Regions from separate parts of the Crossiella cryophila genome, predicted to be linked through region 1. Evidence: riboswitches for the same ligand, from Rfam matches in the RefSeq annotation. Region 1 holds a riboswitch; each other region holds the start of a gene.
The links. A riboswitch is a leader RNA that binds a small molecule or an ion and turns the genes downstream of it on or off. The one in region 1 is predicted to bind thiamine pyrophosphate.

Region 1 (9,947 bases):
GCGCTGAGCACGCATGGGTAACCATTGCGGGAGCGCTCTCGCGGACTGGTCCTTCTTCAGTGCACAAACTTGCCGGTATTCACCAGAACGAGAGCTTAACCGTTTCTTTGGCGGGTATTAGGCGGGCTGGCCGACCCTGACCTCGCCGCGGAAAGCGCGGTGATGCCGATGAGGGGAAACCTGCCATGGAGAAGACCATCCCGCGGCGCCTCGTTCGCGGTCTGACCGTACTGGGGGTCGGGGCCAGCCTGTTGCTGGCCTCGTCCGTGGTCACCGGCCCGGCGATCGCGGCAGAGGATCCGGACACCGTGGCGCCCGCCGTGCTCGCGGTCGAGGATCTGGACGGCCGCCCGCTCACCGGCGAGGCGCTGCGGGAGTTCCTGGCCCAGGACGCGGCCAGGACGGCGGCCACCCAGCCCGACACCGTGCCGGTGGCCGCCGCGCCGGCCGGCACCCTGGCCGACCGGGACCAGATCGTCCGGTTCGCCGCGGCCGAGCTGGGCAACGGGGAACGGCCCGCCGGCAGCAACTGCACCAAGTACTCCTCGCAGTGTGTGGCCTGGTGCGCCCTGTTCAGCACCTGGGTCTGGCGCAAGGCGGGGGTGAGCATCCCGCAGTACCCGTTCACCGGCGACGTCTACAAGTGGGGCCAGCGCAACGGCAAGTCCTACAGCAAGGCGAACCTGGGTTCGGCGGTCAAGGGTGACGTGCTGCTGTTCGGCACCGGGCCGTCCAGTCCGTCCACCAGCACGCACATCGGCATCATCGAATCCCGCTCCGGCAGCACGGTGAAGATGATCGAGGGCAACCAGCAGAACGCGGTCCGCCGGGTCACCCGCACGCTGAGCGGGAGCACCTTCTACGGCGGCACCAGGCCGTAAGGGCAGCGCGGGAATGGTCAGCCGGGCGGCTGGGGTCGAAAATCCGCCCGGCTGATCGTTTCGATATCAGGTTCTTGAGTGCGCGGGGCGACCCACGGGGGCAGACAACCGGCTGAATCGGGCCCAACAATGGCCGTTCAGCCGTCTGCGCCGGGGGCCAATGGTGGAGGAATTTCGCATTCTCGGTCCGGTGGAGATCTGGGCGTCCGGGCTGCCGAAGGAACAGCCGCCGCCGCGCGCCCGGCAGATCCTGGCCCTGCTGTTGCTCAACCCCGGCGTGATCACCTCGACCGACCGGCTGATCGACGCGGTCTGGGGCGAGGCGCCGCCGCCGAACGCGCGCAAGGCGCTCCAGGTGCACATCTCGCACCTGCGTCAGCTGCTCGCCGTGCCACTGCGGCACAGCCCACCCGGTTACGTGTTGTCCGTCCGGCCGGAGCAGGTCGACCTGCACCGCTTCCGGGCCTGGACCGCGGCCGCCCGGCGGGAGTCCGACCCCGAACAGGCGGGCATCCTGCTGCGCAGGGCGCTCTCGCTGTGGCGGGGCAGACCACTGGCCGACATCGGTTCGGACCGGATGCGGGAGCGGTTCTTCGCCGGGCTGGAAGAGGAACGACTGGCCGCGCTGGAGGCCAGGATGGACGCGGACCTGCGGCTGGGCCGGCACGCCGAACTGGTCACCGAACTGCCCGCGCTGCTGGCCGAGCACCCGCTGCGGGAACGGATGCGCGCCCAGCTGATGACCGCGCTCCACCACAGCGGACGGCGGGCCGAGGCACTCCGGGTCTTCCACGAGGCCCGCGCGCTGACCGTGGCCGAACTGGGCGTGGAACCCGGCCAGGAACTACAGCGCCTGCACCGCGAACTGCTCGCCGAACCCCGGCCCGCGCCCGCTGCCCCCGCGCCGGTCAGCCGCAACCACCTGCCGCGCGACGTGCCCGACTTCACCGGCCGCGTCGCCGAGCTGACCAGGCTGTGCGCGGTGGGCGGCCAGGACTCCGGGGTGCTGCCGGTGTGGTGGCTGGACGGGCCGACCGGGGTGGGCAAGACCGCGCTGGCGGTGCGGGCCGCGCACCGGCTGGCCCCGCGCTATCCGGATGGGCAGCTCTTCGTCGAACTGGGTTCGCTCGGGCCGGAGGAGGTGCTGGACGCGCTGCTGCGCGCGCTGCGGGTGCCGGGGGAGCGGATCCCGGAGGGGCTGCGGGAGCGGGTCGCGCTGTGGCGGGCCGAGCTGTCCGGGCGGCGGGTGCTGGTGGTGCTCGACGACGCGGCCGCGGCAGGCCAGGTCCGGCCGCTGCTGGCCGGCGGCGCGGACTGCCTGGTGCTGGTGACCAGCAGGCACCGGATGTCCGGGCTGGAGGGGGTGCGCCGGGTCGCGCTGGACGTGCTGCCGCCGGTGGACGCGCGGGAGCTGTTCACGCGGCTGCTGGGCGCGGAGCGGGTGCACGCGGAGACCGCGGCGGTGGCCGAGGTGGCGCAGCTGTGCGGGTACCTGCCGCTGGCGATCCGGATCACCGGGGCGAAGCTGGCCGCCCGCCCGCACTGGCCGGTGTCCCGGCTGCTTGGCCGGTTGCGGGACGAGCAGCGGCGGCTGGACGAGCTGTCCGTCGGCGACCTGGCCGTGCGCACCGGGCTGGCCGTGAGCTACCTGGGCCTGGACGAGGCGAGCCGCCGGGCGTACCGGCTGCTGGGCGCGCTGGGTTACGGCAACCTGCCGGGCTGGCTGGCCGCGCCGCTGCTGGGCGAGCCGGAGGAGACCGCGGAGGACGTGCTCGACCAGCTGGTGGACGCCCAGCTGATCGAGGTCAGCAGCGAACCGGCCGAGCCACTGCGGTACCGGATGCACGACCTGGTCCGGCTGCACGCCAGGGAACGCGCCGAACTGGAGGACACCGCCGGGGAGCGGCGGGAGGCGGTGCGCCGGGCGGTGACCGCGCTGCTGGCCGCGGTGGACGAGCTGGCCGAGCCACTGCCGCCCGCGGTGCCCCGGCTCTGCCACACCGACCTGAGCACCCAGCCCCGGCCGCGGATCACCGGCGCCGAGCGCTGGTTCGAGCAGGAGGAGGCCGCGCTGGTGGCCGCGGTGTCCAGGGCGGCCGAACTGGACCTGGCCGAGCTGGCCGCGGCACTGGCCGAGGCGCTGGTGTTCAGCTTCTTCGCGGTGCGCAACCGCTACGACGGCTGGGCCCGCACGCACGAGGCCGCGATCAGCGCACTGCGCCGCACCGGGCACCGCAGGGGCGAGGCCGCGCTGGAGTGCAGCCTGGGCCAGCTGCACTACAAACGGGACCGCTACGAGCTGGCCCGCACCCACTTCCGCACCGCGCGGGCGCTCTTCGCCGAGGTCGGCGACACCAGGGGCGAGGCGGTCGCGCTCAACGGCATCGGCATGGTCGGCCGCGAACTCGCCGACCACGCCGCCGCGCTGCCCGCGTTGCGCCGGGCCAGGGACATGCTGGCCACCAGCGGCGATGAGGAAGGCGTCGCGCACGCCCTGTACGGCATCGGCTACGCCCACCGCGAACTCGGCGAGGACCCCGAGGCCATCGACACCCTGACCGCCGCCGCCAGCTCCTACCGCGCCGCGGGCAACGAGCGCGGCGAGGCCCTGGCCCTGCGTGGCATCGGCCTGGTGCACCGCGCCGCCGACCGCTGGGACGAGGCCGAGGACTACTGCCGCCGCAGCCACCGCATCGTCAGCGCGGTCGCCGACGACCTGCTCGGCTGCTACACCACCCAGGCCCTGGCCAAGGTCTGGATCCGCCAGCATCGCCCCGAACAGGCCGAGGCCGCCCTGCTCACCGCCGCCCAGACCAGCCAGTCCCTGCACGACACCTTCGGCCTGGCCCTGCTGCACCGCACCCTTGGCGAGAGCCGCCTGGCCCAGGGCCAGGTCGAACCCGCCCTGCGCTACCTGGACCTGGCGCTGACCGGCTGGGCCGAGCTGCGCCTGCCGGTGTGGCGGGCCAGGACGTTGCGCGACGTGGGCGCGGCGCACGCGGCGGCCGGGGACGAGCCCGCGGCGCACCGGGCCTGGCGGGAGGCCAGGGAGGTCTTCGACCGGCTGGGCATCCGGGAGTCGGCCGAGGCCCCGCACTGGCACCGCCGGTGGGCCTGCCCGTGCGTGAACTGATCAGGCCAGTTCGCCGTCCCGCACCACCAGGTGCCGGGGGTCCCGGTGTCTGCCTGCCGCGATCAGGTCGCGGACCGGGTGTGGGGCCAGGTCGGACTCGGCCAGGGTGGCCAGTGGCAGCCATTCGTAGTCCTGGCCGGGGGTGCGGCTGCTCACCGCGACCCGGTCCACCGAGGCCCACAGGTAGTGCTCGACCGCGTGGGTGGGCTGGTCCGCCTCGGTGCTGAAGTGCTCGACCACGAACAGGTACTCGGACTGGACCAACCGGGTGGTGGTCTCCTCGTCGATCGCCTGGCGCAGCCGGGTCTCGAAGGTCTCGCCCGGTGCGCACGGGCCGCCGATGAAGGCGTAGCCGGTGCCCTCCGGGGAATCACTGGATCGCCGCACCAGTAGGCGGTCGCCGTGCAGGACGACCGCGTGGACAGTGGGCCTGACGAGTTGACGCTCGGGTTCAGACACGTCCACGACCATAGCCAAACTCGGCGCGCCTGTCCCCCTGTGTCCACAGTGGACAGTCGCTCGACGGCGCTCATCCTTTTGCCGCACTTCATCTTTCGTTCACCGGACTTTTGCCCGTACCGGTGACCCTTGGCGCTCGCAAGACTCCTGAGTGTCACCCGAACTGACGGGAGTTCACCGTGGAACGACGCAACTTCCTGCGAGTCGCCGTGGTCGGCGCCGCGGCCGCGGCCTTCGGTGGGGCGGCCTGGCGGGACGCCTTCGCCGACGGGGCGCAGCCGGGGGCCAGTCCGTATGGTCCACTGCTGGCCGCGGACGGCAACGGCATCCAGTTACCGCAGGGCTTCACCAGCCGGGTCATCGCGCGGACCGGGCAGAAGGTGACCGGGACCAATTACACCTGGCACCCGGCGCCGGACGGCGGGGCCTGTTTCACCGACGGCAGTGGCTGGATCTACGTCTCCAACAGCGAGGTCTCCAGCACCGGCGGGGTCGGCGCGGTCAAGTTCAACGCGAGTGGCCAGATCACCGGGGCTTATCGCACGCTGGCCAACACCAACGTCAACTGTGCCGGGGGCGCCACCCCCTGGAACACCTGGCTGTCCTGCGAGGAGGTCGACCGCGGCTACGTCTACGAGACCGACCCGTGGGGCGTCAAGGCCGCCATCCGACGGCCCGCGATGGGCCGGTTCAAGCACGAGGCCTGCGCCGCCGACCCCGACCACGGCTACGTCTACCTCACCGAGGACGTCTCGGACGGCTGCTTCTATCGCTTCAAACCCACCACCTGGGGCGACCTCTCCAGTGGCACCCTGGAGATCCTCAAGGGTGGCAGTTCGCAGACCAGTGGGCCGGTGACCTGGGGTGTTGTCTCCGACGTCGACGGCAGTCCGACCGCGACCCGCAACCAGGTCGTCGGCGCGAAACGCTTCAACGGCGGCGAGGGCTGCTACTACGCCGGCGGCACCTGCTGGTTCACCACCAAGGGCGACAACCGGGTCTGGGCCTACAACGCCGACACCAGCTCGATCAGCCTGACCTACGACGACAACCTGGTCACCGGCGGCGCCGCGCCGCTGACCGGGGTGGACAACGTCACCGGGACCAGCAGCGGGGACCTGTTCGTGGCCGAGGACGGCGGCAACATGGAGATCTGCATCATCACCCCGGCCGGGGTGGTCGCGCCGTTCCTGCGGATCAGCGGGCAGAGCGGGTCGGAGATCACCGGGCCCGCGTTCAGCCCGGCGGGCAACCGGCTCTACTTCTCCTCCCAGCGCGGCACCAGCGGGTCCAGCAGTGGTGGCATCACCTACGAGGTCACCGGGCCGTTCCGGACCTAACCGGCGATCGCCTCGATCACGCCGTCGATCTCCTGCGCCAGGGCCGCGTCCAGCGTGGTGATGCCGCCCTTGGAATGGGTTGAACAGCGGAAGGTCAGGGTGCGCCAGCGGATGTCGATGTCCGGGTGGTGGTTGTCGTTCTCCGCGATCTCCGCCACCCGGTTCACCACCTGGATGGCCTGCGGGAAGCTGTCCAGTTCGACCGTGCGGACCAGCTCGCGGCCCTCGGCCAGCCACTGCGGCAGCCGTTGCAGGTGATCATGGATCTGGTCGTCGCTCAGCAGTTCGGCCATGCCTTCATGGTCCTCGTGCGGGTGCGTCCGCGCGACCCGGCGTAAGGTCATGCCCCTAGATGCCACGGGAGTCCGGTGTAGCCGGGCTGAGAGGAGAGCGGTCAGCTCTCGACCGTCCGCACCTGATCCGGATCATGCCGGTGTAGGGATTGCGTCAGGAGGAACTTTGCGTCGCACCACGGCCGCGTTCGCGCTGGTCACCACCCTTGCCATGCTCACCGGCTGCTCGCTGATCGGCGGTTCCGGGGCCACCCCGGCCCCACCCGGCGAGACCAAGGTGGTGCTGCTCACGCACGAGTCCTTCGCGGTGAGCGAGGGGCTGTTCGCCGAGTTCAAGAAGCAGACCGGCATCACCGTGGAGCAGCGGGCGCTGGGCGACGCGGGCGCGCTGACCAACCAGCTCGTGCTCACCAAGGCCAACCCGCTCGGCGACGTGGTCTTCGGCGTGGACTCCACCTTCGCCTCCAGGGCCATCGACAACGGCCTGCTGGATCCCTACCAGAGCCCGGAGGCGGCCAAGGGCCCGCAGCGCTACGCCGTCGACGGCTCCGGCGCGCTGTCCGCGGTGGACCTGGGCGATGTGTGCATGAACGTCGACCTGGCCTACTTCGCGCAGAAGGGCCTGGCCGAGCCGAAGTCCCTGGACGAGCTGGCCGACCCGAAGTACAAGGACCTGCTGGTGGTCTCCGACCCGGCGACCTCCTCACCCGGCCTGGCCTTCCTGCTCAACACGGTGGCCAAGTTCGGCGAGGACGGCTGGGCGGGCTACTGGAACCGGTTGAAGGCCAACGGGGTCAAGGTGGTCAACGGCTGGGAGACCGCCTACAAGCAGGAGTTCTCGGTGGGCGGCAAGGGAAACCGGCCGATCGTGCTCTCCTACGCCTCCTCCCCGGCTGCCGAGGTCGGCCAGGACGGCAAGCCGAAGACCAAGGCGCTGCTGGACACCTGCTACCGCCAGGTCGAGTACGCCGGCGTGCTCAAGGGCGCCAAGCAGCCCGAGGCCGCGCGCAAGCTGGTCGACTTCCTGCTGGGGGAGAAGTTCCAGGCCCAGGTCGCCGAGCAGATGTACGTCTACCCGGCGCGGGAAGGCGTGGCGCTGCCCGCGGTGTGGCAGCAGGTCGCGCCGCAGCCGCGGCAGGCCGCCGCACTGCCCGCGGCCAAGGTCGCCGAAGGCCGGGAGCGCTGGGTGGAGCAGTGGCGCAAGCTCGTTCAGGGCTGACCCGGCTGGGCCTGGGGGCCGCGGCTGCGGTGCCGCTGGGTTTCCTGGCCGTCTTCTTCGCCTGGCCGGTGGCCGCGATCATCGGCCTCGGCCTTGGCCGGACCGGGGTCGGCAAGACCCTCGCCGACCCGGCCACCTGGGACCTGGTCGCCTTCACCCTCGGCCAGGCCGCCGCGGCCACCGCGGTCGCGCTGCTGGCCGGGATGCCGGTGGCCTACCTGCTCGCCCGCTGCCAGGTGCGCGGCCGCGGCTTCGTCCGGCTGGCCATCACCATCCCGTTCGTGCTGCCGACCGTGGTGGTGGGCCTGGCCTTCCGCGCGGTGCTCGGTGACGCCGGCGCGCTGGGCATCGTGCTGGCCAACGCCTTCTTCAACGTGGCCGTGGTCGCGCGCACCGTCGGCGGCCTGTGGGCGCACCTGGACCGCAGGGCCGAGGACGCCGCCCGCGCGCTGGGCGCCTCCCGCTGGCGCACCTTCCTCAGCGTCACCCTGCCCGCGCTCGGCCCGGCCATCGGCTCGGCCGCCGCGGTGGTGTTCCTGTTCTGCTCCACCGCATTCGGTGTGGTGCTGATCCTGGGCGGCTCCCGGCTGCGCACCCTGGAAACCGAGATCTACCTGCGCACGGTCAACCTGCTCGACCTCTCCGGCGCGGCCGCGCTGTCCCTGCTGCAACTCGCCGCGGTGATCGCCGCCCTGGTCATCGGCGCGGTCGCGCGCCGCCGCCGGGAGGCCCAGCTCAAACTGCGCGCGGCCGAGGAAAGCCTGCGCAGGCCGCGCGGCGGCGAGTGGTTCGTGGTCGCGGGCGCCGCCCTGGTGGTGCTGGCCCTGCTGGTGCCGATCTTCGGCCTGCTGCTCCGCTCACTGTCCACAGCGGACGGTTGGAGCTTCGACGGCTACCGGGCGCTGGCCACCGGCGGCACCCAGGGCACGCTGGCCGTGTCCGGGTTCGAGGCCGCGCTCAACTCGCTGCGTGCGGCAGGCGATGCCACCCTGCTCGCGCTGGTCATCGGCCTGCTGGCGGCGATCGTGCTCTCCCGCGTGCGCCGCCGCGGCGCGGGGGAGGCCCTGGACCTGGTGCTGATGCTGCCGCTGGGCGTGTCCGCGGTGACCGTCGGTTTCGGCTACCTGGTCACCATGGACGCCCTGCCAGGGGACTTCCGCACCTCGCCGCTGCTGGTCCCGCTGGCCCAGGCGCTGGTGGTCACCCCGCTGGTGGTGCGGCTGGTGCTGCCGGTGCTGCGGGCCGTCGACGACCGGCTGCGCCAGGCCGCCGCCACCCTGGGCGCCGGACCGTTCCGGGTCTGGCGGGAGGTGGACCTGCCACTGGCGCTGCGGTCCATGCTGGCCGCCGCCGGGTTCGGATTCGTGGTGGCACTTGGCGAATTCGGCGCGACCAGCTTCCTGGCCCGGCCGGAGGCGCCCACGCTGCCGGTGGCCATCGCCCGGCTGATCGCCCGGCCCGGCGAACTCAACGAGGCCATGGCCTACGCGGCCTGCACCTTGCTCATGGTGGTGACCGGCCTGGCGGTGCTGGTGATCGAGAAGCTCAGAGTCGGCACCGGGGAGTTCTGATGGGTCTCAACGTCGACGGCCTGACCGTCAACTACGGCGCGGCCACCGCGGTGGACCGGGTTGATCTGTCCATTGTGGAGGGTGAGGTGCTCGCCCTGCTCGGCCCGTCCGGCTGCGGCAAGTCCACCCTGCTGCGGGCCATCGCCGGACTCGAGCAACCCACCGCGGGCACGGTGTCCTGGGACGGCGACGACCTGGCCCCGATCCCGGTGCACCGGCGTGGTTTCGGCCTGGTCTTCCAGGACGGCCAGCTCTTCCCGCACCGCGATGTCGCGGGCAACATCGCCTTCGGCCTGCGCATGCACGGGGTGCCAAGGGCCGAGCAGCGGGTCCGCATCGACGAGCTGCTGGAACTGGTGGGGCTCAGCGGTTACGGCCCGCGGCGGGTCACCGAACTCTCCGGCGGCGAGCAGCAGCGGGTGGCACTGGCCCGCGCGCTGGCGCCCCGGCCGCGGTTGCTGCTGCTGGACGAACCGCTCTCCGCACTGGACCGGGCCCTGCGCGAACAGCTGGCGATGGACCTGGCCACCTTGCTGCGCAAGGCGGGCGCGACCGCGCTGGTGGTCACGCACGACCACGACGAGGCGTTCACCCTGGCCGATCGGGTCGCGGTGATGTCGGCCGGGCGGATCCGCCAGTTCGGCACCCCCGAGTCGGTCTGGCGCGCGCCCGCGGACACCGAGGTGGCCCGCTTCCTGGGCTGCGGCACGCTGATCCCGGCCCTGGTGCGCGACGGCGTTGCCGAATCCGCGGTCGGATCCGTTGCCGCCCAAGACTTCCCGGACGGCCCGGCCCGGCTCGGACTGCGCGCGGCCGCGCTGCGCGCCGACGCCGACGGGCCACTGCGCGGGCTGGTCGTGCGCCGGGTGCACCGCACCGATCACATCAGGCTGGTGGTACGCCTCGACCTCGCCGATCTCCCGGAGATCAGCGAGGTCGAGGCGGTCGGGCCGGTCCTCGGTGCACCGCCCGCCGGGGATCCGGTGCGGCTGCGCCTGGATCCCGAGGCGGTCGCGGTGCTGCCCGCCTGATCATCCGTCCTTTGTGGACA
Region 2 (9,947 bases), 1.5 Mb from region 1:
CGACGCCCCCGCCCAGCGGGTAGGACTGCCGGACCGCTTCCCGCACATAGCGTTTGCCGAAGCGCACCGCCTCCACCAGGTCCCAGCCCTTGGCCAGCGCCGAGGTGATCGCCGAGGCCAGGGTGTCGCCACCGCCGTGGGTGTGCACGGTGTCGTAGCGCGGACCGGGCAGCTCCAGGAACGTCTTCCCGTCGTACAACAGGTCGACGCACTGCGGATCGCTGCTGAGGTGGCCGCTCTTGATGAGTGTCCACTGTGGACCGTAGGCGTGCATGGCCACCGCGGCGTCCCGGAGTTCGTCCCGGTGCTTGACGTCGATCCCGGTCAGCAGCCGCACCTCGTCCAGGTTCGGCGTGACCAGCGTGGCCCGCGGGAACAGCTCCCGCTTGAACGCCTCCAGCGCGTTGTCCCGCAACAGCGGATCGCCGTGCATGGAGGCGGCCACCGGGTCGACCACGAACGGCGAGCGGCCGTCCCGGCCGATGCCGACCGTGTCGCAGGCCTTGGCGATGGCGGTGATGATCTCCGCGTTGGCCAGCATGCCCGTTTTCGCCGCCTGCACCCCGATATCGGTGGCCACCACCTCGATCTGGGCGGCCACCGTCTCCGGCGGGATCTCCACGATCCCGGTCACCCCGAGCGAGTTCTGCACGGTGATCGCGGTGATCGCGGTCATGCCGTGCACCCCGCACCCGAGGAAGGTGCGCAGGTCGGCCTGGAGTCCGGCCCCGCCGCCGGAATCCGAACCGGCGATGGTCAGTGCCCGCGGCGGGGTCGGCGCTCCTGCGTGCTGTTCCGTCAACGGTCCACCACAGGCAGGTAGACCTTGTTGCCCTGCTCGGAAAACTCGCCCGATTTCTCCCGCATACCCGCCTCGATCGCCTCAACTGAGGAAAGTCCGTGCTCCTCAGCGTACTTGCGCACGTCCTGAGTGATCTTCATGGAGCAGAACTTCGGCCCGCACATCGAGCAGAAGTGCGCGGTCTTGGCCCCATCGGCTGGCAGGGTCTCGTCGTGGAAGGACCGGGCGGTGTCCGGGTCCAGCGACAGGTTGAACTGGTCCACCCAGCGGAACTCGAACCGCGCCTGGGACAGCGCGTCATCGCGTTCCTGCGCCCTCGGGTGTCCCTTGGCCAGGTCGGCGGAGTGCGCGGCGATCTTGTAGGTGATCACGCCGACCTTCACGTCGTCCCGGTTGGGCAGGCCCAGGTGCTCCTTGGGCGTGACGTAGCAGAGCATCGCGGTGCCGTGCCAGGCGATCTGCGCCGCGCCGATGGCCGAGGTGATGTGGTCGTAGCCGGGCGCGATGTCGGTGGCCAGCGGGCCGAGGGTGTAGAACGGCGCCTCACCGCACAGCTCCTCCTCCAGCCGCACGTTCTCCTTGATCTTGTGCATCGGCACGTGCCCAGGACCCTCGATCATCACCTGCACGTCGTGCGAGCGGGCGATGTGGGTCAGCTCGCCCAGCGTGCGCAGCTCGGCGAACTGGGCCTCGTCGTTGGCATCGGCGATCGAGCCCGGCCGCAGGCCGTCACCAAGGGAGAAGGTGACGTCGTAGGCCCGCAGGATCTGGCACAGCTCCTCGAAGTGGGTGTAGAGGAAGCTCTCCTTGTGGTGCGCGAGGCACCAGGCGGCCATGATCGACCCGCCCCGGGAGACGATGCCGGTGACCCGCTTGGCGGTCAGCGGCACGTAGCGCAGCAACACGCCCGCGTGCACGGTCATGTAGTCCACGCCCTGCTCGCACTGCTCGATCACGGTGTCCCGGTAGACCTCCCAGGACAGCCGCGCCGGATCCCCGTTGACCTTTTCCAGGGCCTGGTAGATCGGCACCGTGCCGATCGGCACCGGCGAGTTGCGCATGATCCACTCACGGGTCTCGTGGATCCGCTTGCCGGTGGAGAGGTCCATCACGGTGTCGGCGCCCCAGCGGGTCGCCCACACCATCTTCTCCACCTCGTCCTCGATGGAGGAGGACACGGCCGAGTTGCCGATGTTGGCGTTGATCTTCACCAGGAACTTCTTCCCGATGATCATCGGCTCCGCCTCGGGGTGGCACCGGTTGAGCGGGATGACCGCCCGGCCGATGGCGACCTCGCTGCGCACCAGCTCCACATCGACGCCCTCGCGCACGGCGATGTACTGCATCTCCGGGGTGATGATGCCCGCCTTGGCGTAGGCGAGCTGGGACACCGCGCCGTTGACCGGCTCCCGCGCGGCCACCCAGTCCGCGCGCAGCTTCGGCAGTCCGCTGTGCACGTCGATCGCGGCAGTGCTGTCGGTGTACGGGCCGGAGGTGTCGTACACGTCGAGGTGTTCGCCGTTGGACAGCCCCACGCGCCGGAACGGCACCTGGATCCCATCCGGTCCCTCGACGTAGACCTTGCTCGACCCCTCGATCGGGCCGGTGGTGACGGTCGGACGGACATTCCGATCGGCAAGTGCCGTCATGGCAAAGCTCCCTACGCCGGCATTACCCGGTCAGGTTCAGGCGGTCGACAGCCCCAGGGTCGAAAAGCCGACACCTAGCTGCCCTCTCAGCCCGTTTCGGTACGAGCTCCCGCGTGTTTTGTTGTGGTGGTGGGCCGCACGGGCCCTCTAGGCACCATAGTGAGCGATCGGCGTGCTGACCACACCGCTCGCCGGGTGAAATGTGCGCAGGGTCCCGTCGACCAGCTCGGCGAACCCGCCGGTCGCCGGGTTGTGCGCGGTGGGCCGGATGCCCGCCACCAGGCCCTCGATCCGCCCGGATTCCGGGTGCCAGGTCTCCAGTCCAGCCGACCCGCTGACGTACAACTTGCCCTGGTGGCCCCACATCGGCCCCTGCAGCCCGTACAGCCGCTTGGTCTGCTCCCCGGTGGGCGCGTGGAACAGATCGGTGAACGTCGCCGCGGTGCTGTGGCTGTTCAGCCATTGGACGGCCACGGTGTCCTCATCCAGCCACGCCACCGGCACGTCCCAGGTGTCGGGATGCCAGAACCAGCCGTCGACGATCAGCCAGCGCCCGGTGGGACTGGCGTGCAGGGCGCCGAGGTACTCGAAGCTGCGGTCCCGCCTTTCCCCGTCCGAGCCGGGCTCGTCCCCGGTCAGCAGTTCACCGCTGGGCAGGTTGAACGCGTCGATCCGGTTCCAGTCGGTCTGCGCGATGAGCGAGTTCCCCGGCAGGAAGGCCACCCCGAACGGCACCGTCCAGGAGTCCCAGCCCTCGCCCCTGCGCAGCGTGAACACCTCGCGTCCAGCGGCCAGATCCACCACCGACGCGTGCCAGCCGTAGTCGTCGGTCACCGCCGCGAACCGCCCGTCCGCCGAGGTGTGCAACCCGACACCCCGCTCACGGCCGTGGGCGGCGGTCTCGTCCGCCGGGTCGATCTCCCAGGACCCGAAGTCGGCGACCACCTCCGCCGCGCCGGACCCGGACAGCCGGATCAGGCGGTCGTTGCTCTCGTTGATGGTCAGCCAGCCATCCGGCAACGGCGCCAGCCGCCTGCGGGTGTGCCGGGTCGCGTATGCGCTCTCCCCCAGAGTCATGTCCTGATGGTCTCGGGGGGAGCTAGTGAATATTCGCCACGGTGTGCAGCACGCCGTCCCGCAGCTCGGCGAACGCGCCGGTCGCCGGGTTGTGCGCGGTGGGCCGGACGCCCGCCACCAGCCCGACCCGCTGCCCCGTCGCCGGATCCCAGGTCTCCAGCCCGTCGGTGCCGCTGACATGCAGTTTCCCCTGGTAGGCCCACATCGGCCCGTCCAGTCCGCGCAGCTCGCCGGTCTTCTCACCGGAGGGCGCGTCGTACAGCTCGGTGGTCAGCGTCGCGGTGCCGTGGTGGTTGAGGCGTTGCAGTGCGACGGTGTCGTCGTCCAGCCAGGCCACCGGCATGTCCCACAGGCCGTCGGCGTAGTCCAGCCCGCGGTACCGCTCAGGCGCGTGGGTGTGCCCACCCAGCCAGGCCGTCACATCGATCAGCGCGGGCAGCGGGAACGGGTGCCACACCCAGCCGTTGGTCAGCAGCCACCGCCCGGACGGGCTGGGGTGCAGCGACCCGTGGAAGTCGCTGATGTGGTTCTCCGGCTCGGGTCCGTCCCTTGGCCACTCGGTGGTGATCTCGCGCTCGGTCAGCAGTTCCCCGCTCGGCAGCGCGAACGCGTCGATGCGGTTCCAGTCGGTCTGCGCGATGAGCACGTCCCCCGGCAGGAAGGCCACCCCGAACGGCACGGTCTGCACGTCCCAGTCCTCGCCGCGGGACAACGCGAACACCTCGTGCCCCGCCGTCAGATCCACCAGCGACCCGTGCCAGCCGTAGTCGTCGGTCACCGCCGCGAACCGGCCGTCCGCCGAGGTGTGCAACCCGAAGCCCCGCTCCCGGCCCATGAAGGTCTGTGGCTCCGCGGTGTGCTCCCAGGACACGAAGTCGGCGACCACCTCCGCGGTGCCGTCCTCCCGCAGCCGGACCAGGTGGTCGTTGGCCTCGTTGATGGTCAGCCAGCCATCCGGCAATGGCGCCAGTCGCCGGTTGGTGTGCCGGATCGCGTAGTCCACCCGTTCATCCTCCGACAGCGGGCCAGCGAATATCCGCCACGGTGCGCAGCACGCCGTCCCGCAGCTCGGCGAACGCCCCGGTCACCGGGTTGTGCGCCTGCGGCCGGAACCCCTCGACCAGCCCGACCCTGGCGCCCTCGACGGGGTCCCAGACCTCGAAGCCCTCGGCCGCGCTGACGTGCAGCAGGCCGCCGAAGCCCCACATCGGCCCGGCCGGACCGGCGAACATCCCGGTCCGCACGACCCGCCGGGCGTCGTACAGCTCCACCCCGTCGATCATCGCCTCGTCGTCCTGGCCAATGCGCTGAATCGCGACGACGTCCTCATCCACCCAGGCCACCGGCTGGTCCCAGGCGTAGGCCCGGAAGGTGAGCCGGTCCTCGTGCTCCTCGCCGCGCAGCAGGGCCCCGACGTCGAGTGCTCGCGGCATGCCGACCGGGCTCCACACCCAGCCGTCGTCGAGCACCCGGGTGCTCGACGGGTTGGGGGTCAGGGCGCCGCGGAAGTAGGACGCGGGTTCGTCGCCGCCCAGCGACTGGCCGGTGCCGAGGTCGATGATCTCCAGCCGGTTCCAGCCGGTGGCGGTGACCACCCTGGCCGCGTCCAGGAAGGCGAACGGGAAGGGGGTGGTCTCCTCGTGGTAGGCACCACGGTCCAGGGACCGCACCGCCCGGCCGGTGCGCAGGTCCAGCACGGTCCCGTACCGGCCGTAGTCGGTGACGACCGCGGCGAAGCGCCCGTCCGGCCCGGTGTGCAGCGCCGGTCCGTGGACCCGGTCGAGGTACTGCCGCGGTGTCTCGGCGGGCAGTTCGATCCGGGCCGCTACCGGTCGGTCGGCCGTCGCGCCGAGGTGGACCAGGCCATGCGCGGTCAGCGCCAGCCAGCCATCCGGCAGCGGGGCCAGACAGCGCGGGTTCAGCGGTTCCGCCGCGCTCGCCCGGCTGGTCCAGGTGCCGGTCAGCTCGGCATCGCGCAGCCGGATCTCCGGCTCGCCGCGCCAGCCGAGCACGTCGGACCAGTCCTCGTCGACCGCCTCCGCGCAGCCGAGGCAGACCTCGGTCAGCGTGGCCGCCGGGTCCGCCTGCCCGGCGCAGTCCTGGCACACCAGGTCGTAGTCCATCCCGCGCCCGGTCAGCAGCCGGTAGTAGACCTGGTCGTGCTCGGCGTTCAGGTGCGGGCACATCCGGCGCTGTGCCGCGACGGCGATGTGCCCGCAGGGTAAGGAGTCCACCTCAGTGCCCGAACGGGTCCTCGACCTCGCCCGGCATCCAGCTCAGCCCGTCCACGCCCCAGCCGTTGGCCTTGAGGGCCTTCTTCGCGGCGCGCTTGTGCCTGCCGGTCAGCCGGTCCAGGTACAGGTAGCCGTCCAGGTGGTCGGTCTCGTGTTGCAGGCAGCGGGCGAAGAAGCCCTTGCCCTCGACCTCGATCGGGTTGCCGTCGCCGTCGAAGCCGGTGACCTTGGCCCAGTCGGCGCGGCCGGTGGGGAATGCCTCGCCGGGGGCGGACAGGCAGCCCTCGATGTCGTCTTCCTCATCGGGCATGCCCTCGGGGATCTCGCTGGTCTCCAGCACCGGGTTGACCACGACGCCCTTGAACCAGTTGCCCTCGTCGTCATGGCAGTTGTAGACGAACAGGCGCTGGTCGACCCCGATCTGGTTGGCCGCGAGACCGACGCCGTTGGAGGCGGCCATGGTCTCGTACATGTCGGCGATCAGGGTGCGCAGCGCGTCGTCGAACTGCTCGACAGGGCGCGTCGGGTTGTGCAGCACGGGGTTACCGGCGATGACGATGGGGTGCACGGCCATGCCGGAAAGCCTATCGGCGTGTCGGTCGGACGCGCCGGGCTGTGCCCCAGCCTGTGTCAGGGTTACGTGGTGTAATGAGTTAACCGGAAATGACAGCCGTGGGATTCGCCGATCGGAGCCGGATGGACGCCGCAGAGGTCAGGGCGCGGTCCTGTGACCAGGACAACGACCCGGCGGCGAAGGCCGGGCGGCCGCCTGCCGACGGGCTGACCGAGCGGGACCACGAGGTGCTCGCCTTCGAGCGTCAGTGGTGGAAGTACGCGGGCGCCAAGGAACAGGCCATCCGCGAGATCTTCGACATGTCCGCCACCCGTTACTACCAGGTGCTCAACGCGCTGATCGACAAACCGGCCGCACTGGCTGCCGACCCGATGCTGATCAAGCGCCTGCGCCGGTTGCGCGCCAGCAGGCAGCGCACCAGGGCCGCTCGGCGGCTGGGCATCGAACCGATCTGATAGATCTTTCCGCCACTGCTGAAGTCAGCGTTCTCGGAGGCAATGCATGAGCTCGGTGGAGCCGTCCAGCGCATCCCGCCCACTGCGGGTCGCGGGGCTGGCGGCCCTAGGCGTCGCGGCGGTGGCACTTGTGCTGGGCGTGGTGACCCTGTTCGCCAACGGCTCCGAGGATCCGCAGAACGGCGCTCAACCCGGGCCGTCCAGCACCACCTCGGCCGAACCGACCCAGCCGACCACCTCCAGCGAACCGGCGCCGCCGACCAGCAGCTCCGCCGAGCCGCCGCCCAGCACCACGCCGAGCAGCGAGCCGCCGCCCAGCACCTCGGCCCAGCCGCCGCCGGTGACCAGCGCGCAGCCGCCGCCGGCCCAGCCGAAGGCCGCGGTCCGGGTCTACAACAACTCCAACATCAAGAACCTGGCCGATCACGCCGCCACGGACCTGCGCAACGCCGGCTATCCGGTCGACGAGGTCGGCAACTACTCCTCCGGGATCATCCCGACCACCACGGTCTACTACCGGCCGGGCACCGACGAGGAAGCCGCGGCCAAGGCGCTGGCCAGGAACTTCGGCATCCGGGCCGAGGCGCGGTTCGATGGCCTCAAGGACGCCAAGCCGGGCCTGATCATGATCGTGACCAGGGAGTACAAGGCGGGTAGCGGTGGCAAGGACGGCGGCAACGCCAAGTAGCCGCCGCCCTCGGGTCGCGGCTCAGCCGCCCTGGCGGTGCCGGTCGGCGTAGGCGGCCAGGTTGGCCAGCTGCACCGGGTCCAGGGACGGGCGGACCGCCTTGCGCGCGCTGTCCAGGTGCGCCGGGGTGACCTCGGCGGCGTCCAGGGACTCGCGCATCGCGGTCAGCGCGGCCTCCCTGATCAGCGCGGCGCAGTCGGCGGCGGAATAGCCGTCCAGCTCCAGCGCCAGCGCGCTCAGGTCGACCTCGGCGGTCAGCGGGGTGTGCCGGGCCGCCGACTTGAGGATCTCGGTGCGCGCTTCGGCGTCCGGCGGCGGCACGTAGACCAGGCGCTCCAGCCGGCCGGGCCGCAGCAGGGCCGGATCGACGAGTTCGGGCCGGTTGGTGGCGCCGATGATCACCACGTCGTTGAGTGGTTCGACCCCGTCGAGTTCGGTGAGCAGCGCGGCCACCACCCGGTCGCCGACCCCGGAGTCCGAGGACTGGCCGCGGCGTGGCGCGAGCGCGTCCACCTCGTCCAGGAACAGCAGGGTGGGTGCGGCGTCGGCGGCCCGGCGGAACAGTTCGCGGACCGCGCGTTCGGACTCGCCGACCCACTTGTCCATCAGCTCGGCGCCCTTGACCGACATGACGTTGACCCGCCCTGACCCGGCCAGCGCACGCACCAGGAAGGTCTTGCCACACCCTGGCGGCCCGTAGAGCAGCACCCCGCGCGGGGGCTGCACGCCGAGCCGGGCGAAGGAGTCCGGGTACTGCAGCGGCCACAGCACCGATTCGGTGAGCGCCTGCTTGACCTCGGTCATGTCGCCGACGTCGTCCAGGGTCAGCCCGCCGGTGGCCAGGGCGTCGGAGGCGGACATGGAGATCGGCCGCACGGTCTGCGCCGCGCCGAGCAGGTCCTCCTGGCCGATCCGCGGTTCGGCGGTCTCCCGCTGCCGCAGCGCGGCCCGGACCGCGGCGTCCCGGCGCAGCGCGACCAGGTCGGCGACCACGAAACCGGGGGTGCGTTCGGCGACCACGGCCAGGTCGACGCCGTCCTCCAGCGGGGCCTCGCGGAGCAGCACGCGCAGCAGTTCGGTGCGGGTGCGGGCATCCGGCGGCGGCACGGTCAGCTCGCGGTCGACCAGGTCGGGATCGCGCAGCTTGGGGTGGGTGCCCTCGGGCGAGGCGGTGGTGGCCACGATGGCCAGGCCGGGGGTGTCCACCGCGGCGTGCAGCGCGTCAAGCACCACGGTGGCCAGCGGCGGCGGGTCGTTGGCAGGCAGCAGCGCCTCGATGTCGGCGATGAGCAGCACGCACGGGGTGCTGCGCCGGGCCTTGGCCACCGCGGCGCTGATCGCGTCGTGCGCGCGCTGACTGGCCGCGGCCGGTTCCAGGGCGGCGGCACTCGGCGCGATCAGTTCGATCACCTCGGCTTCCACCGCGGCGGCCACCGAGCGCACCAGGGTGGACTTGCCGACCCCTTCCGGCCCGCTGACCAGCACACCGAGCCGGGCGGAGGCACCGAGCCGAGCGAGCAGTTCGGGGCGGCGGAAGGAGAGTTCGAGCCATTCGGTGAGCCGCCGGGCCGCGTCCTGCGCACCCACCAGGTCGGCCACCGGCACCGGCGGCGCGGCGGGCACGGGCGGCGCGATGGCCACCGGCGCGGGCAGCACGGGCCGGGCCGCGGCGGGTGGTTCGCCGGTGCGGGCGCCGTCCCGCCAGCTGACCACGGTGGAGGGCTGCACCGCGACCACGCCGTCGGGTTCGGTGGCGGTGATGGTGAGCAGTTCGTTGGTCCAGGTCAGCCCGATCGCCAGGGACAGCTTCCGGCGGGCGGTGCTGACGTCGGCCTCGGGCGGCGGGGCCAGGTCCTGGGGCAGCAGCGACACCGCGTCGCCGGTGGTGATGACCTTGCCGATCAGCGCCAGCCGCACCGTCTCCGGCGCGACCCCGGTGCTGGCCAGCCGGGACCCGGACACGGTGACCGAGCGGGCCGCGGCCACCTGCACCGGCGCCACCACCACCTCCGAGCCCTCGGTCAGGCCCAGGTTGGACATGGTGATGTCGTCGGTGAGCAGCACGCCGGTCGGCACGCCCGCGTCGGCGGCCGCGGCCAGCGCCGCGGTCACCCTGGTGCCGGTGAGCCGGACCGCGTCCCAGGCCCGCAGCCCGAGCGCGTCCAGCACCTCCGGGTGCAGGCGCACCACGCCACGGCGGGTGTCCAGGGCCGACGGGGAGTGCCGAACGGTCAGCGTGATCACGCTGACGACACTAGTCGGGCCGCGAGTCCCGGCGTCGGCGTTCGGTGCGGCGCAACCCGAGCTGTCGCCAGTTGCCGCGCTGCCCGTCCGGGCGATCCGGGGTCAGCAGCTCGCCGTCGGCATTGCGCCTGCCGCGCCGGACCGCCTTGGCCGCCGCACCAGCCACCCGGCGGCGCAGCGGCGGGCGCAGGCCCAGCCGCCTGCTGCTGAGCCGGATGGCCCGC
Region 3 (9,947 bases), 1.4 Mb from region 1:
CTTCTCGAACAGGTCCTTGCGGTAGAGCACCAGCCGGTTGGCCGCGTAGAACGGCACCGCGTACTGCTTGCCGTCCCAGGCGCCGGAGGCCTTCAGGCCCGCGCCCCAGTTCGCCCCGCCCAGGTCCGCGGAGTTCGCGGTCAGGTCGGTGAGCACCTTCTGCTCGGCGAACTTCGGGGACTGGGTGTTGCCGATCTCGAGCACGTCCGGCGGAGTGGTGCCGGCCAGTGCGGTGTTCAGCTTGTCCTGGATGCCGGTCCACTGCTGGACCTCGTACTTCACCTTGACGCCCGGGTGGGCCGCCTCGAACTCCTTGTGCAGCTCATCCGTCAGGGCTGTCGGCGCGGAGCCGCTCATCAGCCACACGACGAGTTCCTTGCTACCCCCCTGGCCCGAGTTGCCACCCGAACCGGCACAACCAGACACCGTGAGTGCCGCTGCCACAGCACTCACAGCTACCTTTGTCCAGCGCTTCACCATCGCCGCCCTTCTGAGCCCGGCCGTACCGTGTCACGCTGGCCGGGCGCGCTGAAGTGGTGTAGACCAATGCGCTGAAGAGTGGTCCGGACCACATGTCCTGTCAAGACAGTTGCGAAGACGTTGTAAAGACGTTCCGAGGGCTGAGCGGCCTCGTTATCCGGGCTAAGGGCATGCTTGGACCACTAGAAAGGTATGGGGGCGCCAATGCCGAGGAGGAGGACATGCTGGACGTGACGTCGGCTGAGGCGGGCGTGAACCCGCGCACCCAGCGGGAGCCGAAGTACTGGGGACTGAAGCGACACCTGCTCGACCTGCTGCGGTCGCTGCCGCCGGGTTCGCCGATCCCGACCGAGCGCTCGCTGGCCGCGGACTTCGACGTGTCCCGCACGACGGTTCGGCAAGCGCTTGCCGAGCTGACCGTGGAGGGCAGGCTGCTCCGGGTGCAGGGCAAAGGCACCTTCGCGGCCGCGCCCAAGGTCGCGCAACGACTGCAACTCAGCTCGTACACCGAGGACATGCGGGCCCAGGGCCGCCAGCCGGCCTCCAGGCTGCTGGAGGCCAGCGAACAGCCTGCCGAGGCCGAACTGGCCCGGATGCTGGGCGTGCGGCCGGGGGCCAAGGTGCTCCGGCTGCGGCGGCTGCGGCTGGCCGACGGCGAGCCGATGGCCATCGAGCTGACCCACCTCGCACTGGGCCGGTTCCGCGGGCTGCGGCGCTACATCGGCGCTGGTGGGTCGCTGTACCAGGTGCTGCGCGAGCGGTTCGGGGTGGAGATGGGGCACGCGGACGAGACCATCGAGACCGCGCTGGCCACCCCGGAGGAGGCGGAGCTGCTCGGCGCCGACATCGGGCTGCCGATGCTGCTGCTGTCCCGGCACTCCTTCGACACCGACAACAAGCCGGTGGAGTGGGTGCGCTCGATCTACCGGGGCGACCGGTACAAGTTCGTCGCCCGTTTGAACCCTCCCGGCTGAGCCGGGGCCGGCATTGTGCGGTCAAGGGCCACTTCGGGCGCACAATGCCGGGCATGGAATGGAACAGCAGGCAGGCCCGCGCTGTCCTGGCCACCACCATCCTCGGCTCGGGGATGGCGATGCTGGACGGCACCATCGTCAACGTGGCCCTGCCCGCGATCGGCCGCGAGTTCGGGGCCTCGGTGTCCGGGCTGCAGTGGATCCTGGACGGCTACCTGCTGGCACTGGCCGCGCTGATCCTCATCGCGGGCGCGCTGGGCGACCGCTACGGCCGCCGCCGGGTGTTCCTGATCGGCGTGGTCTGGTTCGGACTGGCCTCGCTGCTGTGCGGGGTCGCGGTCAACACTGAGCTGTTGGTGCTGGCCAGGGTGTTGCAGGGGGTCGGGGGAGCGCTGCTCACGCCCGGTTCGCTGGCCATCCTGCAGGCCAGCTTCCCGCGTGAGCTGCGGGCCAGGGCGATCGGCGCCTGGTCCGGGCTGGGCGGGCTGGCCGCGGTGTTCGGACCGCTGCTGGGCGGGCTGCTGGTGCAGGCCGGGTCCTGGCGGCTGGCCTTCCTGATCAACCTGCCACTGGCCGCGGCCTGCGTCTGGCTGGCGGTCAAGTACGTGCCGGAGTCCTCTTCGGGTGAACACGAACGAGTGGACTTCCTCGGCTCGGCCATTGGCGCGCTCGGCCTGGCCGGGATCACCGCGGCCCTGGTGGAGGGTCCGGCCAGGGGCCTGACCGATCCGCTGGTGCTCGGCTGCCTGCTCGTCGGCCTGACCGGGATGACGGTCTTCGTGCTGCTGCAGGTCCGCGGCAGGCACCCGCTGGTCCCGCCCGCGATGTTCGCCAACCGGACGTTCGTGCTGGCCAACGGCCTGACCTTCCTGGTCTACGCGGCGCTGGGCGGGGTGATGATGCTGCTGGTGCTCCAGCTCCAGGTCTCCCTGCACTACAGCCCGACCGCGGCCGGCCTGGCCGGACTGCCCATCTCGCTGATCATGCTGGTCTTCTCCGCCCGCTCCGGCAGGCTGGCCCAGCGCTTCGGCCCCCGCCTGCAACTGATCATCGGACCACTGCTGGTGGCGGCGGGCATCCTGCTGTTGCGGCTGGTCGTGCCAGGTGCGAGCTACGTCTTCGGGGTGCTGCCGGGGGTGCTGCTCTTCGGCATCGGACTGGCACTGGCGGTGGCCCCGGTGACCGCGACCGTGCTGGCCGCCGCGCCGGACGCGCACGCCGGAGCGGCCTCCGGGGTGAACAACGCGGTGGCCCGCACCGGCGGCCTGCTCGCGGTCGCGGTGCTGCCCGCGCTGGCCGGGCTGCACGGCACCGAGTACGCCGACCCGGCCGCGCTCACCGCCGGCTGGCAGGTCGTGCTGCTGGTCTGCGCCGGACTGTGCGCGGCCGGTGGCCTCTTCGCCATCGGCATCGACAACCGGGTGCTGGCGGCGGAGAAGCCCGCGGACTGCCTCAGCTGCGGGGTGGACGCTCCGCCAACGCATGCCAACACCGCGTCACAAAACGCGTGATTCTACTGTGGACTGTCCATTAAGGACATTGTGTCTGTCCTCACCATGTGGCAACCCAAGGAGTGTCCGGCCCGTCGTCAACGTTGGAAGGAAGTAACCGGGAACAGCTAGGCGCAAGGGAAAGATGAGCGGCGAGGAGAAGCGGAACCGTCCGGATGTCACCTTCACCCAGGTGATCGCAGGCGCGCTCGCGGCGGTGACCGCGGCCGCGCTGGGTGCGCAACTCGGGGTGGCGGGCACCATCATCGGGGCCGCGGTGGCCAGTGTGGTGAGCACCGTGGGCAGTGCGCTGTACCAGCACTCCCTCGAACGCAGCCGGGCCGCGGCCAAGGCCCTGCGCACCGCGGCCGCACCCACCGCGCTGGCCACCGCCGCACTGGCCGCCCAGGCCGCCGAGCGAACCGACCGGGAGGGCCCGGCCGAGGTCACGCCCCCGGCCAAGCCCGGCCTGGACGCGGAGACCGTCCTGCTGGCCAAGCCCGGCTCACCCGCGGCGACCGCCCACCTGGCCCAGCCCGGTCCGCAGGGCGAGACCGTGCACCTGCCCAAGTCCGGCCCCGGCGTCGACCCGGACGCCGAGACCGTCGTCCTGCGCAGGCCCGACCCCGCCGTCGACGAGCGCGAGGCCGCCCCCGAGCCGGAGCGGCGGCCCTGGTTCCGCCGCTGGCAGGTGGTGGCCGCGGTGACCGCGCTGGTCTTCGCCCTTGGCATGGGCGCCGTGCTGGCCATAGAGCTGGCCACCGGCTCGCCGCTGTCCGGCAAGGACAACGGCGGCCGGACCACCGTCGGCGAGCTGTTCGGACCGGGTGACCGGAAACCGACGCCGACCCCGGGCAACCCAACGCCGTCCAGCTCCGTCTCCACTACCGAGAGCACCACGACGTCCGAGCCTCCGACCAGTTCCAGCCAGGTTCCGCCGACCAGCACCTCGTCCCCGCCGCCGAGCACGACGTCCGGCTCTCCCCCCACGACGACCTCGCCCCCGCCGCCGAGCAGCGCGGCGCGCTCCACCACGGGCACGCAGCCCACGCGGACCACGCCCTGATCATCCGTTGGTCAGAACGGCCCAGTCTCGTTACTGCATGTCGCCCACTACCGAGGTCGTGATGTGACACGACACGCCCACGTATGGCCCAGAGCCGACACGTGTTCCTCCTTTCGGCGGATGCCTCGGGTAGGTCTGTGTCTTTAACGTCCCCCAAAAGTGATTCGCGATGACGCACAGTCACTAATGGTCACTGGCGGAGAGGACGGTCCGATGGACCACTCGTTCCCGGTCATGCAACCGATGGCGTCCCGCCGGTGGCCCCACGCTCGTTGAGTTCGACCCCCCACGGGCCGTCGCCCTTGCACCCCCTGCCAACGACGGCCCGGTGTCTCACCAACACGAGAGGGCTACGAATGAAGATCGCAGTCGCAGCACGCGCCGCCGGCGTGGCGTTGCTGGCCACCGGAGCGGTCGTCGTGGGCACCCTGCCCGCCGCGGCGGAGGGTTTCGCCTCCCCCGAGATGCTGCAGGCCATGCAGCGTGACCTCGGTCTGACCGCCGAACAGGCGGTTGACCGGGTGAACAGCGAGAACAAGGCAGCACAGATCGAGAACTCGGTGCGCGAGGCCGTCGGCGCCGCGTTCGCCGGCGCGCACTTCGACGCGGGCAGCGCCAAGCTGGTGGTCAGCGTGACCGACGCGGCCAAGGCCGCCGCGGTCGAGGCCGCCGGTGCCACCGCCAAGGTCGTCGCCCGCGGCGTGGCCGCCCTGGACGGCGTGAAGTCCGCGCTGGACGCGGCCGAGGCCAAGGCCCCGGCCGGGGTGACCGGCTGGTACGTCGACGTCAAGAACAACAACGTGGTGGTCAACGTGCAGCCCGGCGCGACGCAGGCCGCCCGTGCGCACCTGGCCACGCTGCCGGACGCCTCCGCGATCAAGGTCGTGGAGACCGACGAGGCCCCCACCCCGCTGTATGACGTGCGTGGTGGCGACGCCTACTACATGGGCGGCGGCCGCTGCTCGATCGGCTTCTCGGTGCAGGGCGGCTTCGTCACCGCCGGGCACTGCGGCCGGCCGGGCACCGCGACCCAGGGCTTCAACCGGGTCGCCCAGGGCACCTACCGCGGCTCGACCTTCCCGGGCAACGGCGACTTCGCCTGGGTGGCCACCAACGCGAACTGGACCCCGCGGGGCGTGGTGAACCGCTACAGCGGCACGACCACCGTCCGGGTCACCGGCTCGGCCGAGTCCGCGGTCGGCGCGGCCATCTGCCGCTCCGGCTCCACCACCGGCTGGCGCTGCGGCACCGTCCAGGCCAAGAACCAGACCGTGCGCTACCCCCAGGGCGCGGTGACCGGCATGACCCGCACCAACGCCTGCGCCGAGCCGGGTGACTCCGGTGGCTCGTGGCTCAGCGGCACCAACGCCCAGGGTGTGACCTCGGGTGGCTCGGGCAACTGCTCCTCCGGCGGCACCACCTTCTTCCAGCCGGTGAACGAGATCCTCAGCGCGTACGGGCTCCGGCTCGTCACGAGCTGACCGTAAGGGTGAGGTGGGCCGGCGCCCTGCAAGCCGACCCACTCGCACCCGCCGGAAGGCGCCCGCGGGATCCCTGCCCCGCGGGCGCCTTTCACTTCGAATTCTTCGAAACACGGTCATTCGACCCTGGGCAAACTCACAATCCGTCGCTAACTTTCCCCCGTCTGGCCTAGTCAAGTGGCCCGATAGAGGGAAGGGCGTTCGGATGAAGCGACGTTCCGTAACTAGTCTGGCCGCGGTGGCCCTGCTGGCCGGTGGCCTGCTCACGATCGGTGCGCAGTCCGCCTCGGCCCTGCCCGGCGACCTGACCGCGGCGATGGGCCGCGATCTCGGCCTCAGCCCCGCGCAGGCAGGCGAGCGCCTGCACCGGGAGCGGCTGGCCGGGCGGATCGCCGCCGGACTCCGGGACCGCCTCGGCGCCCGGTTCGCCGGCTCCTGGTTCGACCCCGGCACCGGCACCGCGGTCGTCGGCGTGACCGAGCCCGCCGCGCTGGCCGCCGTGCGTGCCACCGGCGCCACCGCCCGCCTGCACCGCCACTCGCTGGCCGAGCTGGAGCAGGCCAAGGCCGTCCTGGACGCCCGGCAGGCCCCGCGCGAGGTCACCAGCTTCTACGTGGACGAGCCCGGCAACCGGCTCGTGCTCACCGCGACCCCCGGCGGCCGGGCCGCCGCCGAGCGCTTCGCCTCGGGCACCCAGGGCGTGCGGGTGGTGGAGAGCGCCGCCGCGGCCACCCCGACCGGCGACCTTTCCGGCGGCGGCGCGATCTACATGAGCGGCGCGGCCGGTGGGCGCTGCTCGGCCGGGTTCACCGCGACCACCGCCGACGGTCAGCCCCGGCTGCTCACCGCCGGGCACTGCGCGGACGGCGGCAGCCTGGTCAACGCGCTGGGCAACGTCAAGATCGGCGACTTCAGCCGGGTCAACTGGAAGGACCAGAACGACTTCGCCGAGGTGACCGTGGACCCGGCGTCCGGCTGGACGCTGCTGCCCCAGGTCAGCACGCACGACGGCGGGGCGGTGACGATCAAGGGGTCCACCGAGGCCGCGGTCGGCGCGAGCCTGTGCAAGTCCGGTTCCACGAGTAGGTGGACCTGCGGCGTGGTCACCGCGCGCAATGTTACTGTCAAGTACGGTCAGATCGACGGCTCCGCGATCACCGTGCGCGGCCTGGTGCAGCACAACGCCTGCGTCGAGCCGGGCGACTCCGGCGGGTCCAACGTCTCCGGCGACCAGGCCCAGGGCATCACCAGCGGCGCCAAGCTCTACGACGCCAACGGTGACGGCCGCAACGAGAGCTGCCTTGCCAAGCGTGGTGAGGAGTCGGTGTCCTGGTACCAGCCGGTCAACGAGGCGCTCAAGGTCTACCGGCTGACCCTGGCCACCGGCTGAGGCTTCCCGGCGCGCGGTGTGTTGTCAGCCCCCCGACCGCACCGCACCGGGTTGGTAAGACGACAGCGGCGTTCCCGCCTTTCCGGCGGGAACGCCGCGGTCGTCAGGTCGGCGCTCAGCCGAGCCGGGCCTTCAACCGGGCGGCCGCGGCCTCCGGGTCCGCCGCCTCGGTGAGCACCCGGACCACCACGATCCGGTCCGCCCCGGCGTCCAGGACCTCGGGCAGCCGGGTCTCGTCGATGCCGCCGATGGCGAACCAGGGCCGCTCGTGCCCGGCGGCCGCGGTGTGTCGCACCAGGTCCAGGCCCGGCGCTGGACGACCGGGTTTGGTCGGGGTCGGCCAGCACGGGCCGGTGCAGAAGTAGTCCACGCCCGGCTCGATCGCCGCCGCGTCGGCCTGCGCGGGGTCGTGCGTGGAGCGGCCGATCACCACCTGCTCGCCGACGATCCGCCTGGCCAGTGGCACCGGCAGGTCGTCCTGGCCGAGGTGCAGCACATCGGCCCCTGCGGCCAGCGCCACATCGGCCCGGTCGTTCACCGCGAGCAGCACATCGTGCTTGGCGCAGGCGGCGGCGAAGACCTCCAGCAGCCGCAACTCCTCGGCGGCCTCCAGTCCCTTCTCCCGCAACTGCACGATGTCCACCCCACCGGCCAGCGCGGCGTCCAGGAAGGCAGGCAGGTCGCCGCGTTCGCGACGGCCGTCGGTGCACAGGTACAGCCGCGCCGCACGCAGCCGCTGGCGAATCTGATCTCCGTCGAGTCCGGGCACGGTATGCGAGCCTATGCGCCCTCAGTCCCGGCTGCTACGGTGGAAATCGGTCCGCACGGGAGCCCGGGAGAGCACTGGGCTGAGAGGGAGTCCGCTGACTCCGACCGTCGAACCTGATCCGGGTCATGCCGGCGCAGGGAGCGTGAGATTCGTGTCGAAGGCAGTCGTCGTCGTGGGTGGCGGCGTCATCGGTCTGTCCATCGCCTGGCGAGCCGCCGCGGCCGGATTCCGGGTCAGGGTGGTCGATCCGGCGCCGGGTTCCGGCTCCTCCTGGGTGGCCGGCGGCATGCTCGCCCCGGTCACCGAGGCCTGGCCGGGGGAGGAGGACGTGCTCGCGCTGGGCGCGGCCTCGCTGCGCCGCTGGCCGGAATTCGCCGCCCGGCTACAGGCCGAGGCAGGCCGGGATCCCGGCCTGCACACCGCGGGCACCCTGGCCGTCGGGGTGGACGCGGCCGACCGGGACGAGCTGGCCAGGCTGGCCGAGTACCTGACCTCGCTGGGCCGGGAGGTGCACCAGCTCACCGGCAGGGAACTGCGCGGGCTGGAACCCTCGCTCGGCCCGGCCGTGCGCGGCGGGCTGAACGTGCCCGGCGACCTGTCCGTGGACAACCGGCTGTTCCTGGCCGCACTGCGCGCGGCCTGCGCGGCCAATGGCGTCGAGTTCATCGCGGTTGCGGCCGCGGAGACCTTACCCGGCAAGGTGCTGCTGGACAACGGGTCTATTTTGGACAGTGAGGTGACGGTGCTCGCGGCCGGCGCCTGGAGCGCCCGGCTCCACCCCGGGCTGGCCGGGCTGATCCGCCCGGTGAAGGGCGAGATCCTGCGGCTGCGGCACCGCCGCGGCGCGCTGCCGCCGCCCACCCGCACCGTGCGCGGCTCGGTGCGTGGCAAGCCGATCTACCTGGTTCCCCGGCCGGACAACGGTCTGGTGCTCGGCGCGACCCAGTACGAGGCCGGATTCGACACCGACGTGGTGGCCGGTGGCGTGCGTGATCTGCTGCTGCACGCCGAGGAACTCATGCCGTCCATCGCCGAGTACGCGCTGGTCGAGACCGCCGCGGGCCTGCGGCCGGGCAGCATGGACAACCTGCCGCTGCTCGGCTGGCTGGAACCCGGCCTGCTGGTGGCGGCCGGGCATCACCGCAACGGCGTGCTGCTCGCCCCGGTCACCGCCGAGGTCGTGCTGGACCTGTTGGCGGACAAGGAGATCACCCCCGAAGCGAAGGCAGCCGACCCCGGGAGGAGCAGATGAAGGTACGGGTCAACGGCAACGACCACCAGCTGGCCGAGAGCGCCACGGTGGCCGAGGTGCTGACCCTGTTGGCCGCACCCAGCACGGGAATCGCGGTCGCCCTCGACGGCGCCGTGGTGCCCCGCGCGAGCTGGGCGGAGACCAGGTTGCGCGAGGGTTCGGTCGTGGAAGTGCTCACTGCGGTACAGGGAGGTTGAGTGGACGACCAGCTGGTGATCGCCGAACACGAGTTCGGCTCAAGACTGGTGATGGGCACCGGCGGCGCGCAGAACCTGTCCATCCTGGAGCAGGCCCTGGTGACCTCCGGCACGGAGCTGACCACGGTGGCCATGCGCAGGCTGGACAGCGAGGGCGGCACCGGCGTGCTGGAGTTGTTGCGGCGCCTGGGCATCCGCCCACTGCCCAACACCGCGGGCTGTAAGAGCGCGGCCGAGGCGGTGCTCACCGCGCGGCTGGCCAGGGAGGCCCTGGAGACCCGCTGGGTCAAGGTCGAGGTGGTCGCCGACGACCAGACCCTGCTGCCGGACCCGATCGAACTGCTGGAGGCCTGCGAGCAACTCGTGGCCGACGGCTTCATCGTGTTGCCCTACACCAACGACGACCCGGTGCTGGCCCGCAAACTCGAGGACATCGGCTGCGCGGCCGTGATGCCGCTGGGCTCCCCGATCGGCACCGGCCTCGGCATCCGCAACCCGCACAACATCGAACTGATCGTCTCCAGGGCGGGTGTGCCGGTGATCCTGGACGCCGGGATCGGCACCGCCTCCGACGCCGCACTGGCCATGGAACTGGGCTGCTCGGCGGTCTTGCTGGCCACCGCGGTCAACCGCGCCCGGCACCCGGAACTGATGGCCGCGGCCATGCGCGCCGCGGTCGAGGGCGGTCGGCTGGCCAGGCGGGCCGGGCGCATCCCACAGCGGTTCTGGGCACACGCCTCCAGCCCGGACCTCGAGGCCTGACCAGGTGCACCAACGGGGAAGACGACGGTCGTCGTCCTCCCCGTTTCGCGCGTACTAGACCTCGTCGAGGTCCCTGATCCGCCACA

Region 2: it holds a riboswitch for thiamine pyrophosphate, as region 1 does, so the genes downstream of both, thiC (phosphomethylpyrimidine synthase ThiC) here and HNR67_RS00835 (thiamine ABC transporter substrate-binding protein) in region 1, are expected to answer to the same signal.
Region 3: it holds a riboswitch for thiamine pyrophosphate, as region 1 does, so the genes downstream of both, thiO (glycine oxidase ThiO) here and HNR67_RS00835 (thiamine ABC transporter substrate-binding protein) in region 1, are expected to answer to the same signal.

The regions. Positions count from the first base shown of each region.
Region 1 is NZ_JACHMH010000001.1:186,382-196,328, reverse strand. Features, by position in the region: gene HNR67_RS00860 (CHAP domain-containing protein) at 186-881, shown strand; gene HNR67_RS00855 (AfsR/SARP family transcriptional regulator) at 1,072-4,014, shown strand; gene HNR67_RS00850 (NUDIX domain-containing protein) at 4,015-4,473, opposite strand; gene HNR67_RS00845 (alkaline phosphatase PhoX) at 4,653-5,813, shown strand; gene HNR67_RS00840 (4a-hydroxytetrahydrobiopterin dehydratase) at 5,810-6,106, opposite strand; TPP riboswitch at 6,161-6,273, shown strand; gene HNR67_RS00835 (thiamine ABC transporter substrate-binding protein) at 6,318-7,325, shown strand; gene HNR67_RS00830 (ABC transporter permease) at 7,301-8,896, shown strand; gene HNR67_RS00825 (ABC transporter ATP-binding protein) at 8,896-9,927, shown strand; gene HNR67_RS00820 (ABC transporter permease) at 9,928-9,947, opposite strand, start outside.
Region 2 is NZ_JACHMH010000001.1:1,644,685-1,654,631, forward strand. Features, by position in the region: gene thiD (bifunctional hydroxymethylpyrimidine kinase/phosphomethylpyrimidine kinase) at 1-802, opposite strand, end outside; gene thiC (phosphomethylpyrimidine synthase ThiC) at 799-2,451, opposite strand; TPP riboswitch at 2,443-2,574, opposite strand; gene HNR67_RS07795 (YncE family protein) at 2,599-3,528, opposite strand; gene HNR67_RS07800 (hypothetical protein) at 3,551-4,531, opposite strand; gene HNR67_RS07805 (hypothetical protein) at 4,536-5,762, opposite strand; gene HNR67_RS07810 (peptide deformylase) at 5,764-6,336, opposite strand; gene HNR67_RS07815 (DUF3263 domain-containing protein) at 6,459-6,791, shown strand; gene HNR67_RS07820 (LytR C-terminal domain-containing protein) at 6,838-7,479, shown strand; gene HNR67_RS07825 (AAA family ATPase) at 7,501-9,723, opposite strand; gene pssA (CDP-diacylglycerol--serine O-phosphatidyltransferase) at 9,734-9,947, opposite strand, start outside.
Region 3 is NZ_JACHMH010000001.1:1,634,723-1,644,669, forward strand. Features, by position in the region: gene HNR67_RS07735 (extracellular solute-binding protein) at 1-477, opposite strand, end outside; gene HNR67_RS07740 (GntR family transcriptional regulator) at 702-1,454, shown strand; gene HNR67_RS07745 (MFS transporter) at 1,499-2,965, shown strand; gene HNR67_RS07750 (hypothetical protein) at 3,090-4,010, shown strand; gene HNR67_RS07755 (S1 family peptidase) at 4,367-5,491, shown strand; gene HNR67_RS07760 (S1 family peptidase) at 5,697-6,881, shown strand; gene thiE (thiamine phosphate synthase) at 6,997-7,650, opposite strand; TPP riboswitch at 7,696-7,807, shown strand; gene thiO (glycine oxidase ThiO) at 7,802-8,902, shown strand; gene thiS (sulfur carrier protein ThiS) at 8,899-9,099, shown strand; gene thiG (thiazole synthase) at 9,100-9,861, shown strand; gene thiD (bifunctional hydroxymethylpyrimidine kinase/phosphomethylpyrimidine kinase) at 9,916-9,947, opposite strand, start outside.